Regions from separate parts of the Verrucosispora sp. NA02020 genome, predicted to be linked through region 2. Evidence: riboswitches for the same ligand, from Rfam matches in the RefSeq annotation. Region 2 holds a riboswitch; the other holds the start of a gene.
The links. A riboswitch is a leader RNA that binds a small molecule or an ion and turns the genes downstream of it on or off. The one in region 2 is predicted to bind thiamine pyrophosphate.

Region 1 (5,274 bases), 160 kb from region 2:
AGCACCAGGCCGAGCGCGGTGAGCAGCACCGCCGAGGTGACCACGACCGGTCCGGCGTCGAGCAGGACCCGGCCCGAGCGGTCCGCGGCGAAGAGCACCAGCGTCACCAGTACGCCGACGGCGGCGGCGAGCAACGGCCACACCCGGCGGAGCAGCACCCGGTAGCGCACGCCGAACAGCGGCAGGACCGCCAACTCGATCGCGATCGCGATCGCCGGTGCGACCGGGTCCAGTGTCGCCAGCAGCGGAAACGCGAACAGCAGCGCCGCCGCCAGCTTGGCCACCGGATTGCGCCGGGCCAGTGGCGCGTCCGGCCGGGCGACCGGTTCGAAGTCGATCATCGGTCCGCCGCCGGAGGAGACGACGGGGCCTCGGCGGCTGGTGGGCGCGTCAGCGTCAGCGTCCGGTCGGCGAGCGCGGCGACGAACTCGGCGTCGTGGGTGACCGTCACCAGGCCGTGACCGGCGTCGCGTAGCTCCGCGAACAGGTCCACCAGCTCCCGCCAGGTGCGTCGGTCCTGGCCGAAGGTGGGCTCGTCGCAGATCAGCAGCCGGGGCGCGGTGGCCAGGGCGGTCGCGACGCTCAGCCGCCGCGCCTCGCCGCCGGAGAGGGTGTACGGGTTCGCCCCGGCCAGGCGGTCCAACCGCAGCCGTTGCAGCAACTCGTCGACGCGTCGGCGGACCGCCGTCTCGGTGGCGCCGGTCCGTCGGGGGCCGAGTGCCAGTTCGTCGAAGACCGTGCCGGTGACGAACTGGTGTTCCGGGTCCTGGAACACCGAGCCGATCCGGCGGGCCAGCGCGGGTGCCCGCCACCGGTGAGGTGGGGTGCGGGCGTCGGCCCCGGCCAGCTCGACGCCGGCCGCCAGCCGCCCGGTGCCCGGCTTGAGCAGCCCGCCGAGCAGCACCGCGAGGGTGGACTTGCCGGCGCCGTTGGGGCCGAGCACGGCGAGTGCCGCTCCGGCGCGTACCGCCAGGTCGGTGGCGGCCAGCCGGGGCGGGTGGCCGAGCCGGTCGGCGGTGAGCAACACCTCGCCGGGGCCGGTGGTGGCCCGGCGCGGCGGGATCTGGCGGCCGGGCACCCAGACGCCGTCGGCGGCGAGGGCGTCGCCGTGGGCGGCGAACACGGCCTCCGGCGGGCCGTCGACGCGGACGCCGCCACCGGCGTCGAGCACCACCACCCGGTCGACCAGCGGCAGGGCGTCCGCCACCCGGTGCTCGACCAGGATCAGGGTGGTGTCGCCGTCGACCGCGCGGCCCACGGCGGCACGGACCAGGTCGGCCCCGGCCGGGTCGAGGTTGGCGGTGGGTTCGTCGAGCAGCAGCAGGTGGGGACGGAGCGCGAGCACGCCGGCCAGGGCGAGCCGCTGCTGTTCGCCGCCGGAGAGCGCGGCGGTGGGGCGGTCGCGGGGGTGCGGGAAGCCGACCCGGCGCAGCGCCTCGTCCACCCGGGGCCAGATCTGCGTGGCGGGTACGCCCCGGTTCTCCAGCCCGAACGCGACGTCGTCGCCGCTGCGGGCCATGACGAGCTGGGACTGCGGATCCTGGAAGACGATGCCGACCCGTTCGCGGGTCTCGGCGGGCGGCCGGCCGTCGATCTCGATGCTGCCCTCCTGTTCGCCGGAGTCCTCCGGCAGCAGTCCGGCCAGCGCGGCGAGCAGGGTGCTCTTGCCGGCGCCGGAGGGCCCGAGCAGCAGCAGCCGCTCGCCTCGGCGTACCCGCAGGTCCACGCCGCGCACCGCCCAGGCGCGCCGCCCGGCGTGGCGCCAGCCGAAGCCGCGCAGCCGCACCTCACCCATCCGCCACCCCCGCTCTCGTCCCCGACCCGCCGGTGGCCCGGTGGAGCCGGTCGGACCGGCTCCACCGGGCGTGGTCAGACCAGGTTCCGCTCGCGACCGGCGGGGAAGCGGTCCAGGACGCCGGTGCCGGCGAGCGCCTTGGTGAGCGCGTAGCCGCCGGCACCGGCGATCACGGTGGCGCTGAGCACGGTGAGCAGCGCGTACGGGATGCGGTAGGTGCCCAGCTCGTACGCGGCGTTCCAGGTGAAGAAGTCGAACAGGGCGGCGCCGAGGCCGGTCATCGCGCCGGCGAGCAGCGCCGTCGGCAGCCGGAACGAGCGGTACCGGAAGGCGGCGAAGGCCATCTCCGCGCCGAGGCCCTGGATCAGGCCCTGGACGATGGTGACACCGCCCCACTCGGAGCCCAGCAACGCCGACACCGTCGCCGCGACCGCCTCGCAGAACAGCGCGGCACCCGGCTTGCGGATCACCAGCCCGCCGAGCACCGCCGGGACCAGCCAGACGCCGTACATGACGGCCTGGCTGGCCGGGAAGAAGGCGAAGGCCGGGTCGACCGCCCGCCAGAGCAGGCCCCAGGCCCAGAAGATGACACCGAAGCCGACGGCGATCACCGCGGCCACGACGATGTCGACGGTGCGCCACCGGGTGGTGGTCGGTTGGCTCATGAGTGCTCCCAGTCCAGTGTCGAACCAGGCAAGACGCACGCCGCGTCCGGCGTGGCCGGGCGTGGCGGGCTGGAGGTGGACCGAACTCCCTGCGCTGGCATTACCCAGATCAGGTACGGAGGGTCTGCGGGCGGACCCGCACTCTCAGCGCTGTGCGCTCCCCTGTCGGAGGTGGTGTTGTCCCGCCGACGCTAACACCTTCGAAGATCGACGGACAATGTGATCTACGCAGGTCATGCCGGTTGCCGACGACCGTTGGTTCCGGAGGTGCCCACCAGGCGGGGGAACCCGCCCGGTTTCGTGACATCCATCGACGTCATCGGCTCCGGACGGTAATCTCAGGCCGCCGATCCACGAGGGCCGAGAGGCGGCAGGGTGAGCACAGACACGGACCATGCCGTGCCGGCCGGTGAACCGGAGGGTCGTCCGACGGGCGTGGCCACCGAGGAACGTCCGGCCGGGCCGGGCGGCGGCGAGCCGCCCCGACGTTGGCTCGGCGACCGGATCGGTTCGGTGGAGATCCTGGCGGCGCTGCTGGTCCTGCTGATCATCTTTCGTGATCCGTTGGCCGGGGCGCTCGACGATCCCCGCATCCAGACGTGGACCACCGTGTTCGTCTCGATCATGGTGCAGGCGGTGCCGTTCCTGGTCTTCGGCATCCTCCTCTCCGCCGTGATCGCCGTCTTCGTACCCCGGTCGTTCTGGGCCAGGGCGTTGCCCCGGCACCCGGCGCTCGCGGTGCCGGCGGCCAGCGCGGCCGGTGTGGTGCTGCCGGGCTGCGAGTGCGGGTCGGTGCCGATCGCGGGCTCGCTGATCCGCCGGGGCGTCACGCCGGCGGCGGCCCTGGCCTTCCTGCTGGCCGCCCCGGCGGTCAACCCGATCGTGCTCGTCGCCACGGCGGTCGCCTTCCCCAACAATCCGGAGATGGTCCTCGCCCGGGGGGTCGCCAGCCTGATCGTGGCAATGATCATGGGGTGGCTCTGGCTGCGGCTCGGCCGCACCGAGTGGATCAAGATGCCGCGTCGCCCGGAGCTGGACGATCCCCGGCGGAGCCGGGCCTTCTGGGCCGCCGTCCGGCACGACGTCACCCACGCCGGTGGCTTTCTGGTGCTCGGCGCGATGGCCGCCGCCAGCATCAACGTGCTGGTGCCGGAACGCTGGCTCCAGACCCTCGCGGACAACGCCTGGCTGTCGATCCTGGCGCTGGCGCTGCTGGCCGTCCTGCTCTCGCTCTGTTCCGAGGCGGACGCCTTCGTCGCGGCCTCGCTGTCGCAGTTCTCCCTCACGTCCCGACTGGTCTTCCTGGTGGTGGGGCCGATGGTCGACCTCAAGCTGATCTCGATGCAGGCCGGTGTCTTCGGCCGGCGGTTCGCCTTCCGGTTCGCGCCGGCCACGTTCGCGGTCGCCCTGCTGATGGCCACCGGAGTCGGGATGGTGCTGCTGTGAACCGACAGGCGCAAGCGGTGATCCTGCTGCTGCTCGGCGGGGCGGTGATCCGGGCCAGCGTCACCGACCTCTATCTGCGGTACGTCAAGGAGGGCCTGCGCCCGTTCCTGATCGCCGCCGGTCTGCTGCTCGTGGTCGCGGCGGTGATGACCCTCTGGCACGAACTGCGTCCCTCCGCGCCCCGCGCGACGGCCCCGACCGGCGGCGGGTCCACCGGCCCGGTGAGCGGTCCCGCCCCGGTGGCGACGGGCCAGACCGACGAGCACGACGACCACGGCCACCACGAGCCCCGGATCGGCTGGCTGCTCATCCTGCCCGTGCTCGGGCTGCTGCTGGTCGCCCCGCCGGCCCTCGGGTCGTACGCGGCGGGGCAGGCCGGCACCGCGCTGAACGCCCCCCGCGAGTCCGACTACCCACCCCTGCCGGAGGGCGACCCGGTGCAGGTCAGCGTGCTCGACTACGCCTCCCGGGCACTGTTCGACCGGGGCACCTCGATCGGTGACCGGCGGGTGGTCCTCACCGGGTTCCTCGCCACCGGCGCCGGTGGCGAGCCGATCCTCGCCCGGATGGTGCTCTCCTGCTGCGCCGCCGACGGTCGGCCGATCAAACTCGGGCTCACCGGTGACGTGCCGGTCGGGCTGCCCAACGACAGTTGGGTCGAGGTGGTCGGCCGCTACAGCGACCGGATCGGCCGGGACCCGGTCAACGACGCCGAGATCCCGTACCTGGAGATCGAGTCGTGGCGGCAGGTGCCGGTGCCCAAGCGCCAGTACGAGTAGCGTTCCGGACATGCAGGTCGACGCCCGAGGTCTACGGTTCGAGATCCACCCCGGCGGCCCCGACTCGGGTGACCCGGTGCTGCTGCTGCACGGCTTCCCCCAGCACTCGGGCGAGTGGGACGCGCTGGCGCCCGTCCTGCACGGCGCGGGCTTGCGCACGTACGCGCTGGACCAGCGGGGCTACTCGCCGCAGGCACGGCCGACCGAGGTGGCGGCGTACCGGCTGGGAGAGTTGGTCGCCGACGCGGTGGCGGTGCTCGACGCCCTCGGCGTGACGCGGGCGCACGTGGTCGGCCACGACTGGGGCGCCGTCGTCGCCTGGGCGCTCGCCGCCGGCCACCCCGACCGGGTACGCACGCTCACCGCGGTCTCCGTGCCGCACCCGGCCGCCATGGCGCACGCGTTGGCCCACGACCCGCAGCAGAAGGCGCGCTCGGCGTACATGCTGCTGTTCCGGCAGCAGGGCATGGCCGAGAAGACGCTGCTGGCCCTCGACGCGCTCGGGTTGCGGCGGCTGTTGCGCGACGTCGGTGACGACGCCCGGGTGGCCGCGTACGCCGACCCGCTGCGCGAGCCGGGCGCGCTCACC
Region 2 (5,274 bases):
GTCGTTGTTGCCGCCGAAGCCGCTGCCCCACTCGATCAGGTACATCGCGCCGTCGGGGCCGAACTCGAAGTCCATCGGACGGATGAAGGTCATCCCGGTGAGCAACTGGTTGATGTCGACCAGTTCCCGCCCGTCGGCGCTGACCTGCATCGTGTACATCTTGGACTGGTTCCACTCGCCGAGCAGCGCCTTGCCGTCGTAGTACGCCGGCCACTTGCGGTCCGAGTCGAGGTCGGCGTCGTACCGGTAGACCGGGCCGCCCATCGGCGCGCCACCGCCACCGATCTCCGGGAACCGGGGGTCACCGCTGTAGCCGTAGTCGACGGTGGCCGCGATGGCCGGTGGCAGGTTGGTCAGGCCGGTGTTGTTGGGCGAGTTGTTCACCACGGCGGCGCAGTCGAACTTCGCTCCGCTCGGGCCGGACGGGAACTGGTAGTCGTTGTACGCCTGGTTCCCACCGTGGCAGTACGGCCAGCCGTAGTTGCCGGCCTCGGCCACGATGTTCCACTCGACCAGGCCCGCCGGGCCACGGTTCGGGTTCGCCGAGGCGGCGTCCGGACCGTAGTCGGCGACGTAGAGGGTGTCGGTGGCCAGGTCGATGCCGATCCGGAACGGGTTGCGGAAGCCCATGCCGTAGATCTCCGGCCGGGTCTTCTCGGTGCCCGGCGGGAACAGGTTGCCCTCCGGGATGGTGTACGTCCCGTCGTCCTCCGGGTGGATCCGCAGGACCTTGCCGCGCAGGTCGTTGGTGTTGCCGGAGGTGCGCTGCGCGTCGTAGTCGGCGCGGCCCGGCCGCTCGTCGATCGGCGTGTACGCGTCCGACTGGAACGGGTTGGTGTTGTCACCGGTCGCCAGGTAGAGGTTGCCGGCCGAGTCGAACGTCATGGTGCCGCCCGCGTGGCAGCAGGTGTTGCGCTGGGTGTCGACCTGGAGGACGACCTTCTCGGAGGCCGCGTCGATCGCGTCACCGCTCACCGTGAACCGGGACAGCACGTTGCGCGCCACCCCGTCGTTCGGGGCGTAGTAGAGGTACACCCAGTTGTTGGTGGCGAAGTCCGGGTCGAGGCGGATGCCGATCAACCCGTCCTCGTTGCCGGTGAAGACGTCGAGGTCGATGGCGGTGACCGTGTTGCCGGTGTCCGGCTTGACGATCTGCACCCGGCCGTCGCGCTCGATGTAGAAGACCCGGCCGTCCGCGGCCACGTCCAGCTCCATCGGGTTGCTGGTGTTGCTGTCCAGCGTCACCTTCTCGAAGCTGGCGGTCAGCGAGGCGCCGCAGTCGGCGTCCTGCACCCCGGCCGCGGTCCGGATGCCGCCGAGCAGATGACCGAGGAACTGCGGCTCGGCGTACGACTCGTTGGTGTGGCCGCCACCGGTGTACCAGGCCCGGCCGCCGTCGTAGTCCTGGCACCAGGCGATCGGGTGGTCGTGACCCATCGCGCCGGAGCCGGGGGAGTAGCTGGTCTCGTCCAGCGTGGCCAGCACGTGCACCTTGCCGCGCGGGTTGGTGCGGTAGTTGTACCACTCGTCGAACCGGGACCAACGGTCCGGCAGGTCCGCGGTGGACGGGTGCGCCGGGTCCTCCACCTTGACCGTGGCCTGCTGGTTGGCCGGGTGGCTGTTGAAGTACGCCCCGACCAGGCCGCCGTACCACTCCCAGTCGTACTCGGTGTCGGAGGCGGCGTGGACGCCGGCGTACCCGCCACCGGCCCGGATGTAGCGCTCGAACGCCGCCTGCTGGTCGGCGTTGAGCACGTCACCGGTGGTGGAGAGCCAGATCACCGCCTGGTATCCGGCGAGGTTCTGGTCGGTGAAGGCGGTGCTGTCCTCGGTGGCGTCCACGGTGAACCCGTGTTCCGCGCCGAGCTGCTGGATGGCGGCGATGCCGCTCGGGATCGAACCGTGCCGGAAGCCGGCGGTCTTGGAGAAGACCAGCACCGAGAACGGGTCGGCCTCGGCCTGCGGGGCCGGCGCCTGGGCTACCGGAACGGGGGCGGCCTGGGCGGCGGGTGCGCCGGCGAGCGTGGTCGCGGCCAGTCCGAGGGTGAGAAGGGTGGCGGTCATGGGCACGCGCATACGGCGTGGTCGGAACACTCCGGTCTCCTTGATCCTTGCCGGACAGGGGTCGCGGGGGCCGGCTCGCCGAAGACCGTCCCTGATGGAGCCGCAGCCGGAGTGCCGTGCCAGGGCTTCCGTTGCGGCATTATGTCGAATCGCTGAACAAATTAATTCCGCTGAATCGATCCATGGCAAGGTTTCGATGGGTAACGTTTCGGTATCGGTGGGCTGTAATTACCGTTTTTATGTGTGAAGCACGCATTCCCCCTGTGCAAGGCGGGGTCCCCTGCTAACGCCTGCGGTAGAGGAAGGGACCCCTCCTAACGCCGGCGGCGGAGCAGGCCCCCCTGGCGGGACGCACCTTGGCAGGTCAGCGGATCTGTCGTACGGTGGCCACGCAAGTGACCCACGGGAGCCCGGTCGACCGGGCTGAGAGGGGGGCTGTGAGCCCCCGACCGTCGAACCTGATCCGGGTAATGCCGGCGCAGGGAGGAGAGTTGCCGTGCCGTCCCTGGGACGACTGCATCTGATCACCGACACCCGGCCCGGGCGGGATCCGCTCGCCGTGCTCCGGGCCGTACTGCCGGTGGCCCGTACCGAACTCCTGGTGCAGGTCCGGGTCGAGGACTCCGCGACCGACCGCGAGGCGTACGACCTGACCCGACGGGTCCTCGCCCTCTGCGCGCCGTACGCGGTCGACTGCCTGGTCAACGACCGGCTGCACGTGGCGTTGGCCACCGGCGCGGCCGGTGGTCACGTCGGCGCGGACGACCTGCCGGTCGCGGCGGCGCGGCAGGTGCTCGGCCCGGCCGCCGTGCTGGGGGCCACCGCCCGCGAACCGGCCTCGGCCACCGAGGCGGTCGGTGCCGGCGCGAGCTATCTGGGCGTCGGTCCGTGCCGGGCCACCACCACCAAGGACGGGTTGCCGCCGGCGATCGGCGTCTCCGGGCTGCGGGCCGTGGCCGAGGCGGTCACCGTGCCGGTGTTCGCCATCGGCGGGGTGACGGTGGCGGACGTGCCCGCGCTGCGCGCCGCCGGGGCGTACGGGGTGGCGGTGGTCGGTGTGCTCTCGGCCGCCGCCGATCCGGCTCGCGTCGCGGCGGAGCTGATCGGAGCGTTGACGTGTTAGCAGGGGACCCTTCCTCTACCGCAGGCGTTAGTAGGGGGCCCTTCCTTACACCCGACGTAGCTGTCGTGGGTGGGGGGCCGATCGGGCTGGCGATCGCCTGGCGCTGTGCGGCGCGCGGGTTGCGGGTGGTGGTGCACGATCCCGCGCCCGGCTCGGGTGCCTCGCACGTCGCCGCCGGGATGCTCGCGCCGGTGGCCGAGGCGTACTTCGGCGAGCAGGAACTGACCGCCCTGCTCACCGAGTCGGCCGCCCGCTGGCCGGCGTTCGCCGCCGAGCTGACCGAGGCGACCGGCGCCGACATCGGCTACCGCACCGAGGGCACGCTGATGGTCGGGCTCACCGCCGACGACCTCGCCGAGGCGCGTCGCCTCTGGGCGTACCAGCAGGGACTGGGGTTGCCGGTGACGCCGCTGCGCCCCTCGCAGCTGCGCGACCGCGAGCCGGCGCTGGCGGTCCGGGTCCGTGGTGGGGCGCTCGCCGCCACCGACCACCAGGTCGACCCGCGCCGCCTGGTGCCGGCACTGCGACTCGCCGCCGAGCGGGCCGGTGCGACGGTGGTCCCGGAGCCGGTGCGGACACCGGCCGACGTCCGCGCCCGGGTGACCGTGATCGCCGCCGGCTGCGGCGCGGCCGCCCTCACCGGGTTGCCGGTCCGCCCGGTGAAGGGCCAGGTGCTGCGGCTGCGCGCGCCCGACGGCGGTCCGCCGGGCTTCCGGCACGTCATCCGGGGGTACGCCGACGGCGAGCACGTCTATCTGGTGCCCCGCGACGACGGTGAGGTGGTCGTCGGGGCGACCGTCGAGGAGCGCTCCGATCTGGCGGTCGGTGCCGGCGCGGTGCTGCGACTGCTGCGTGCCGCGACCGATCTGTTGCCGGAACTGGCCGAGTACGACCTGGTGGAGGCGATCGCCGGGCTGCGCCCCGGCACCCCGGACAACGCCCCGATCCTGGGTCCGTTGCCGGGCCGGCCGGACGTGCTGGTCGCCACCGGTCACCACCGGCACGGCATCGTGCTCACCCCGGTGACCGCCGACCTGATCACCGACCTGGTGACCGGGGCGACCGTCGACACCATCGGCCGCCCGTTCCGCCCCGAGCGCTTCGCCGCCGACGCCGGACCGGGTGACCGGTTCGGCGCGTTCGTCGCCGACGCCGGACCGGGCGAGGGCTTCGGCACGTCCGCTGCCCACGTCGGACCGGGGGACGGCCTCGGCGCGTCCGGCGACGCCATCCGACCTGCGCAGTGAACGGAGGATGCCTGATGGAGTTGACGGTGAACGGTGTCGGACGCCATGTGTCGGACGAGGTCACGGTCGCCGAACTGGTCCGCGACGTGACCCCGCAACCGCGCGGCGTCGCGGTGGCGGTCAACGGCGAGGTGGTGCCGCGTACCGACTGGCCGGCGACGGTGCTGCGGGGCGGCGACCGGGTCGAGGTGCTCAGCGCCGCCCAGGGCGGGTGAGCGGGATGGACCGCACACCGTCGACTGACGGGCCCGAGGTGGACGCCGGCATGAAGGGCTTCGAGCTGGGCGGGGTCCGGTTCGGCTCCCGGCTGGTCCTGGGCACCGGCGGGGCCGCCAACCTGCACGTGCTGGAGCAGGCGATCCGTGCCTCCGGCACCGAGCTGGTCACGCTGGCCCTGCGCCGGGTGGACACCGTCGCGGTCGGCTCGGGCGGCCTGCTCGACCTGCTGGACCGCTGTGGCGTACGTCTGCTGCCGAACACGGCCGGCTGCTACACCGCAGGTGAGGCGGTGAAGGTGGCCCGGCTGGCCCGGGACGCGTTCGACACCGACTGGGTCAAACTGGAGGTGATCGGCGACGAGCGCACGCTGCTGCCCGACGGGGTGGAGCTGCTGCGCGCCGCCGAGGAACTGGTCGACGACGGGTTCACCGTGCTGCCGTACACGTCGGACGATCCGGTGCTGGCCCGGCGGCTGGCCGACGTGGGTTGCGCTGCGGTGATGCCGGCCGGCGCGCCGATCGGCTCCGGGCTGGGCGTCAACAACCCGCACCACATCCGGCTGATCCGTCAGGACGTGACGGTCCCGGTGATCCTCGACGCGGGCATCGGCACTGCCTCGGA

Region 1: it holds a riboswitch for thiamine pyrophosphate, as region 2 does, so the genes downstream of both, HUT12_RS29075 (ECF transporter S component) here and HUT12_RS28260 (thiamine phosphate synthase) in region 2, are expected to answer to the same signal.

Annotation. Positions count from the first base shown of each region.
Region 1 covers NZ_CP054923.1:6,503,532-6,508,805, reverse strand. Annotated here, with positions in the region: gene HUT12_RS29085 (energy-coupling factor transporter transmembrane protein EcfT) at 1-341, opposite strand, end outside; gene HUT12_RS29080 (ABC transporter ATP-binding protein) at 338-1,795, opposite strand; gene HUT12_RS29075 (ECF transporter S component) at 1,870-2,460, opposite strand; TPP riboswitch at 2,529-2,634, opposite strand; gene HUT12_RS29070 (permease) at 2,965-3,906, shown strand; gene HUT12_RS29065 (TIGR03943 family protein) at 3,903-4,685, shown strand; gene HUT12_RS29060 (alpha/beta fold hydrolase) at 4,696-5,274, shown strand, end outside.
Region 2 covers NZ_CP054923.1:6,340,262-6,345,535, reverse strand. Annotated here, with positions in the region: gene HUT12_RS28265 (ThuA domain-containing protein) at 1-2,064, opposite strand, end outside; TPP riboswitch at 2,458-2,566, shown strand; gene HUT12_RS28260 (thiamine phosphate synthase) at 2,561-3,187, shown strand; gene thiO (glycine oxidase ThiO) at 3,181-4,434, shown strand; gene thiS (sulfur carrier protein ThiS) at 4,449-4,649, shown strand; gene HUT12_RS28245 (thiazole synthase) at 4,700-5,274, shown strand, end outside.